Regions from separate parts of the Enterococcus avium genome, predicted to be linked through region 1. Evidence: riboswitches for the same ligand, from Rfam matches in the RefSeq annotation. Region 1 holds a riboswitch; the other holds the start of a gene.
The links. Region 1 has a riboswitch for thiamine pyrophosphate ahead of tenA (thiaminase II). Riboswitches for the same ligand answer to the same signal wherever they lie in the genome.

Region 1 (3,579 bases):
AGCCTTTTTTTATTTCTTTGATGGTTAAATCACTCTTCATAATAACTCCTCCTGGTTAAATGCTAACATATTTATTTATCGTTTGCAAATACGATTGCAATAATTGTTAAAGTTATATATATATATAAGTGCTTGACCTTCACGTAACGTCAACGATTATGATAAAACCAAGGAGGTTACCATAATGAATAATTTTAGTGTAAAAATAATTGATACTTTGTCTTATTATGAAGCGTGTCTGCAGGGTCAGAAGGATGAAAATACTTTCCGCTATGAGTTGATGCAACCTTTCGAGGAAATGTGGCGGTATTTAAGTGTTCCCCTCATGCCAAAAACTTCGGGAGGCTATGATGTTTTGATGGCATCAGAGATGATGGGCATCTGGACGCCGCGAAAACGTAGAGAGCTGATTGAAACTAAGGTAAACCCTTTAAAAGACACGAATATTTTCGGAGAATGTCGTCAAGTTATAGAAAAAAGCGCACAGCTTTTCACTGACATTGGCTATCAAATACCGGTCGAAGAGTTTAATGTAAATATCTTGCTCGGTGATCCGGAAAACAGCGTCTTGATGGCAAGTGAAGGGTATAGCGGATTTGGCGGGATACCTGGGTACATTTTGTTAATCGTTGTTCCGAATGAATTCAATCGCACACGACTAAAATCTGCTTTGGCACATGAGTTTAATCATAATATTCGGTTTACCTATGAGCCCTTTAATCATGGAGATGTGAGTGTCGAAGATTATTTAGTGATTGAAGGCTTAGCGGAGGTTTTTGCCGAAACGCTTTATGGCATCGAACATCGTGGACCATGGGTACAAGATTACGACCAGGAAGAATTGGACTATACGATCGAAGTAATGAAGGGTGGACGTAATGCTCGCGGCTTTGATCAGGTTTCTGCGTATATGTATGGGGATGAAGTTGCCCGTGAGCAGGGGTATCAACCTGTAGGACTCTCAAGAAACGCTGGATATACAATTGGTTATCATCTCATAAAGAATTATTTGAAAAATACTGAAAAAACAATAGCTGAAGCGACTTTGACACCCAGTCGAATTCTTGTTCAGGAATCAAGAATTTTTGATTAGACACGAGAAGTTTTAAATAGCAATCGTTTTTCTAAAAAGAGTATGCTATACTTTTATTAATTGAATGACACTAGGGGTGCTTTTGAAGCTGAGATTATACCCATTGAACCTGAAACAGTTAGTACTGGCGCAGGGAATGTGTGATGTTTAGAATTTTGCACCCGACCGTTTTTTTGCGGTCGGGTTTTCTTCAGTATGCGTGTTTTGTGCAGAGAGCCTCCTTTTCATTCTTATGAGAATAAAGGAGGTTTTTTTATGTTGTGACTAGGAGACGTTGGAAGAGTCGTATCAAGTGGGCGTACTAAAAAAGTTAATAAGAGGAGATAGAGAATGAATTTTACAAAAATTGCGCGTCAAGAAGCAGCATCATTTTGGGAAGGAAGCTTTGAGCATCCATTTATCACGGCATTGGCAGATGGAAATTTGGCTCCAGAAATTTTTCGCTATTATTTACTTCAGGATCGCTATTATCTTGAACATTTTAGCAAGCTTTATCATTTAATTGCGGAACAAACAAACGATTGGGAAGCGCAGGAGCAGTTGCAAGAAAATGCTGAAAATCTTAAGCTAGGTGAAATGGCAATTCGCAAGGAGTTCTTTTCAGAATTAAGGATTACTGAGCATGAGATTTTGACTACACCGATTGCACCTACAGCTTATCATTACGTTTCGCATATGTATCGACAGTTGATTGACGGTACACCAAATACTGCTTTTGCAGGGATGCTTCCATGTGCCTGGCTGTATCAAGAAATCGGTGTTCGTTTGATTGACACGGGCTCTCCTAATCCTTTGTATCAGCGCTGGATTGAGACCTATGCTGGTGAGGCCGCTGCTGAAGGGATAAAAAAAGAGTGTGCGCTCTTAGATCGTCTATATCAAGAAAGTTCAATCAAAGAACAGCAGCAAATGATCGACGCCTTCGTGATCAGTAGTAAAATGGAATACGCCTTTTGGGAAATGGCTGTTAAATTAGAAAAATGGTAATGCATCAAGAGATCGTTCGATTGTGGACGGTCTTTTTTTTGAAACAATTTACAAATCGCATAGTTTATATGTTAAAATGCAAGTTAACACTTGCATTATTAGGAGGTATGTAAAATGATTTCGGGAGCTGAATTGGTTGTTAAAGCATTAATTGATGAGAAGGTTGACGTATGTTTTGCTTATCCGGGAGGACAGGCGATTGATTTGTTTGATGCGCTTTATCAGAGAAAGGAATTTCGCGTTATTTTGCCTAGACATGAGCAAGGATTGATTCATGCCGCAGATGGGTATGCGCGATCCACTGGAAAAGTCGGTGTTTGTCTAGTTACTAGTGGTCCAGGAGCAACAAATCTGATAACAGGGATTGCTACGGCGGGCTACGATTCCTCTCCGCTGGTTTGTATCACAGGACAGGTTTCAACACAGCTGATTGGGAAGGACGCTTTTCAAGAAGTAGATATGGTGGGAATCTGTCGCTCAATTGCTAAATATGCCGTAACAGTCAGGAATCGAGAGGATTTAGGAAAAATTCTGAAGAAAGCATTTGTTATTGCGCAATCTGGTAAACCAGGAGTTGTAGTCGTTGATATACCGAAAAATATTCAGCAAGAACTCGGTTCAGAAAAATACCCAAAAGAAGTAGCAATTCGTGGTGGTCAGAAAACGCAAATGATCCCACTGGAAAAACTAGAAACCGCAGCTGAAATACTCGAAACCGCTAAGAAACCTGTCTTGCTGCTTGGAGGTGGCGTTCATCGCGCTAGAGCGTATAAAGAAATAGCCGCCTTTATTGAAATGTACAATCTGCCAGTTGTTAGTACGATTATGGGAAAAGGGTCTTTACCTAGTAATCACCCAAATTATATTGGTAATGTAGGTATTCACGGCAGCTATGCAGCAAATCAGGCAATTTTAAACAGTGATGTTCTTTTGGCTTTAGGGACACGTTTGAATGATCGTGTGACTGGAAATGCCGCAGTGTTTTGTCCTTTCACAAAGCTGATTCATGTAGATATTGATCCAGCAACCATTGATAAAAATGTCGACACTCAAATTGGGTTAGTAGGAGACATTAAAGAAATATTGCCAAAAATCACTTACATGCTGTATTCGAAAAATCATGAGAAATGGCTACAAGAAATCAAAAATAAGGATCTACTTTCGCCTGTTCACATGAAAGAAGTAGGTTTAACACCAGAAAAAATCATTCAGAAAATCAACGAACATTTCTCAAATGCAATCGTGGTAACCGACGTTGGACAAAATCAGTTATGGACGACCCAATTTCTTGAAATCACAAAAGAAAGACAACTGCTGACTTCAGGTGGATTAGGTACGATGGGCTTCGGTTTTCCAGCATCTATTGGGGCCAAATTAGGGAATCTGGAAAAGGATGTCCTGACAATTACGGGTGATGGCGGTTTTCAAATGAACCTTCAAGAGCTTGCGACAGTGATGTTAGAAAAAATTCCGATTATTATTTGCATTTTCAACAATGA
Region 2 (3,579 bases), 1.3 Mb from region 1:
CTAAATATAAGGTTAAGTCCACTGCATTTCCCGTCCTTTCACTTTTGTCCACCAGTTCTCCTCCATCAATATTGAAAGCTGATTCAACGTCTCTTGCCGGAAAGCGGCTAAACCGATCGTATCTCCTGCCTGCTCACCGCAAAGATTAAAATAGCTAACCGCAGTTACAGCCGCATCAATCGCTTTCATTCCGCTGCCTAATAAAGCTGCAATCAACGCACCTACAACATCGCCTGTACCGGTAAAACGATCCAACGCAGACACACCATTCATTAAATGAAAAATACGTTCTTGATCGACAATAATATCTTGAGTACCTGTTGCTAGGAACGTGGTCTTCGGATAAAGAGCCGCTAACTTCTGCATAGCTTCCGATAATTCAGCAATTGCTTCCTCACTTTGATCTAGCTCACTACCATCCACTCCACGAGCTTGACTCGACAGCCCGCAAAAATTCCGTAGTTCAGAAATATTGCCTTTCACTACTGTTGGATTTTCCGCCACCAACGAACGCCCTACTTGATTTCGAACCCGACTGACGCCATAACCGACCAAATCTACCACCGTTGGCTTATGAACGCTATTTGCTAGTTTGCTCGCTGCCAACAGACTGGTCCCACGTTCTTCCGACAGATGTCCGATATTCAGCAGCAACCCATCTGTTTGTTGAAATAATTCCTCAAACTCCCGAGGATCAGAAGCCATAATCGGCTTTGCACCAACGTAAAGCAGTGCATTTGCGACCGTTTCACAGGTTACTTCATTGGTTATACAATGAACTAACGGAGCATTTTCTAATGGAAATCCCTTTGAAATATTCGTTTTGATCATCCAAACATCCTTTCACTTGAAAACAACCGCTGCCAGCGTTTAAAAATCGTTGTTTCCTGCAATTTAACCAACACAACAAAAGCAATCGCCGAACCAATCAACGTTGCTCCGACAAATCTCGGAGTGTAAATCAACCAGTATAGCTCATTTTGACTCCCTGTAAACCAGACCATTACAGGATAGGATAAGAGCGAACCGATGATTCCTGTACCCACGATTTCACCCAGCATTGACCAAATCAGTCTTCCTCCTAAACGATAAAATAAACCAGCAAAAAATGCACCAAATACTGCACCCGTCAATGCTAAAGGCGGAATCCCCAACATCGTCATCCGTATCAATGCACAGACTAACGCCATGACTGTTCCGTAAAATGGTCCTAGCAACACTCCAGCGATAATGTTCATCACACTGGACATCGGCGCCATCCCTTCGATCCGCATCAAGGGAGACAACACAACATCTAATGCGATCATTAGAGCCAATAACGTCAGCTTATGAATTTTACTTTTTTCCACGACAAATAACTCCTTTCTACAAGAAACAAAAGGAGTAAAAGACAGAAAAACCCAACCAAAACAAAATGGTCGGGTACGATCAGTCAACTAGCTACATTTCCCTGCGACAGTTTTAACTGCATCAGGTTCCATGGGTATAATCTCAGCCAAAAAGCACCCCAAATGTTTCTCTTCAATTGATTGGAGTATAACATACTTTTTTTATTCCAACTAGCTTATAATGAGAAAAAAGGAGGACCTACTCATGCAAAAACCAGCTTTTTCTGCCATCCATCACGTCGCTATCATCGTTTCAGACTATCAAAAGGCACGACATTTTTATGTAGATATTCTTGGTCTGCCAATCATTCGTGAAAATTTCCGACCAGAACGCCAAGATTATAAATTGGATTTACAGCTAAATGATGCGGAATTAGAGATCTTCGCTATTAAAAATCCACCAAAGCGTCCTAGCTTTCCAGAAGCAGCAGGCTTACGCCATCTTGCGTTTAAAACAACGGACATCGAAGCAACAGTCGCTTATTTAAATAGTCACGGTATTGATTGCGAGCCTTTGCGAACCGATGATTTTACTGGAGAGAAAATGACCTTCTTCTTTGATCCAGATGGCTTACCGTTGGAATTACATGAATAAAAAAAGCAGAAAATTCTGCTTTTTTTGCGACTTAGTATCGAATATCTACTCTTTTTCTACCGGATATTTAATCGCATTCTTCTTCAATTTCTCACTAATGATCTCGTTAATATCAAAGTCCAAATTATCTGCCATCATGTAAGAATAAATCAGTACATCCGCTAATTCTTCCTTCAATCGCTCCGTTTGTGTCCTCGCTTCTTCGGAATCTTTCCACTGAAAAAGCTCTAATAGTTCAGCCGCCTCCAAGCAGATCGACAAGGCTAAATCCTTCTCATTATGAAAAGGACGCCAGTTTCGTTCATCGCGAAATTGATTGATTTTTTCCATACTATTATTATCCATACTCAACCTTCTTTCGCTACTATTCTATCATAGTGACCAAATTCCGTTTTTCTTCAAGCTCACTGATCATTTCTTGTATCCAACGTGTACTTTGACTAGTTAAAAAAGGATCAATTACGACTACGGGATAATCATTCGGCAAGCCTTCAGCTGAACCTGTAGTAATCAAGCAATCATAATTTTTCAACTCATAATGCAACTGAGCGATTCCTCCTGATAGATTCTCAAAATGATTGATTATGAAGTTTCCATAAATTGTATCAGAAATTTGTTTCGCTAAAAAGCTTTCTTCTGTAGGCGTCAAATCAGATAATAACAAAACTTTTAATAGTGGTTCTTGATTTGCCAACCATTCCATACACCTTTCTTCCATCGTAATCAGTAGATAGACATAGTTACGGATAAAATCTTCTTCCTGATACATCTCATATTTCGCTACAAATCTTTTTACTAAATTCGTTATTTTTTCTACACCGCGACTATACATTTTTGATGCTTCCGATAAAAACATAGTTCTGTTACGCCATAGTAAACAGACATATTGCCCTTGGGGATCATACATATAAAAATCATTTGATAAAACTGTCGCTAAGTCAATTCTGCTTTGTTTTTCTAATCGATAGCCTAGCATCTCATTGTATTCTTCCACGAGTTCATAATGACGCATAAATAGCTGCTGATAGTTTGCATTATCTGTCATAGCAAGTTCACGGTGTTGAAAGCTGAATACGATCGAATCAGAAAAAATTAACCATAGGCCTTCCCTCACCATTTCTGGTGTCAATTCTAGATCTAAACCTTCTCGAACGGCTTGTCTTAGTTTCTTATACTCGATATCCATAGGCAAAAACAATCCTTCAGTCCGCAGCTCTCCTTTTGGATAACTATGACCATTTTTCACTCGCCAAATACTAATATAGAAATTATAAATCAAGCGCTTTTGAAAAACATATTTTTCATGAATTTGATTCACTCTGACAAACTCTTCTACATATTCTCCGATAATATGGTAGTGCTTCGTTGGTAATTTCGGCATCGAGCTTTCAAAAGCATTTTGTTTCTCACTGTAAAATCGATAATAAAAATTTCGGATTTCTCCTTCGTTTCCCTCTACTCGCAATGGTCGATAACATAATTCCATGCCCGCCAATGATAAGATTTTCTCTAGCTTTTTCAAATAACGCTGTGTATTTGAAGAACTGAGGTACAGTTTTTTAGCTAATGCAGTAATATTTTCGCACTCCTCATACA

Region 2: linked by a shared signal. The riboswitch ahead of thiW (energy coupling factor transporter S component ThiW) and the one ahead of tenA (thiaminase II) in region 1 are both predicted to bind thiamine pyrophosphate.

The regions. Positions count from the first base shown of each region.
Region 1 is NZ_NBSL01000002.1:1,478,469-1,482,047, reverse strand. It holds gene AUF14_RS07595 (DUF2087 domain-containing protein) at 1-40, opposite strand, end outside; gene AUF14_RS07590 (DUF2268 domain-containing protein) at 185-1,093, shown strand; TPP riboswitch at 1,156-1,247, shown strand; gene tenA (thiaminase II) at 1,424-2,080, shown strand; gene ilvB (biosynthetic-type acetolactate synthase large subunit) at 2,195-3,579, shown strand, end outside.
Region 2 is NZ_NBSL01000002.1:2,778,724-2,782,302, reverse strand. It holds gene thiE (thiamine phosphate synthase) at 1-52, opposite strand, end outside; gene AUF14_RS13930 (hydroxyethylthiazole kinase) at 13-831, opposite strand; gene thiW (energy coupling factor transporter S component ThiW) at 828-1,307, opposite strand; TPP riboswitch at 1,431-1,520, opposite strand; gene gloA2 (SMU1112c/YaeR family gloxylase I-like metalloprotein) at 1,594-1,983, shown strand; gene AUF14_RS13915 (nucleotide pyrophosphohydrolase) at 2,029-2,328, opposite strand; gene AUF14_RS13910 (helix-turn-helix domain-containing protein) at 2,348-3,579, opposite strand, start outside.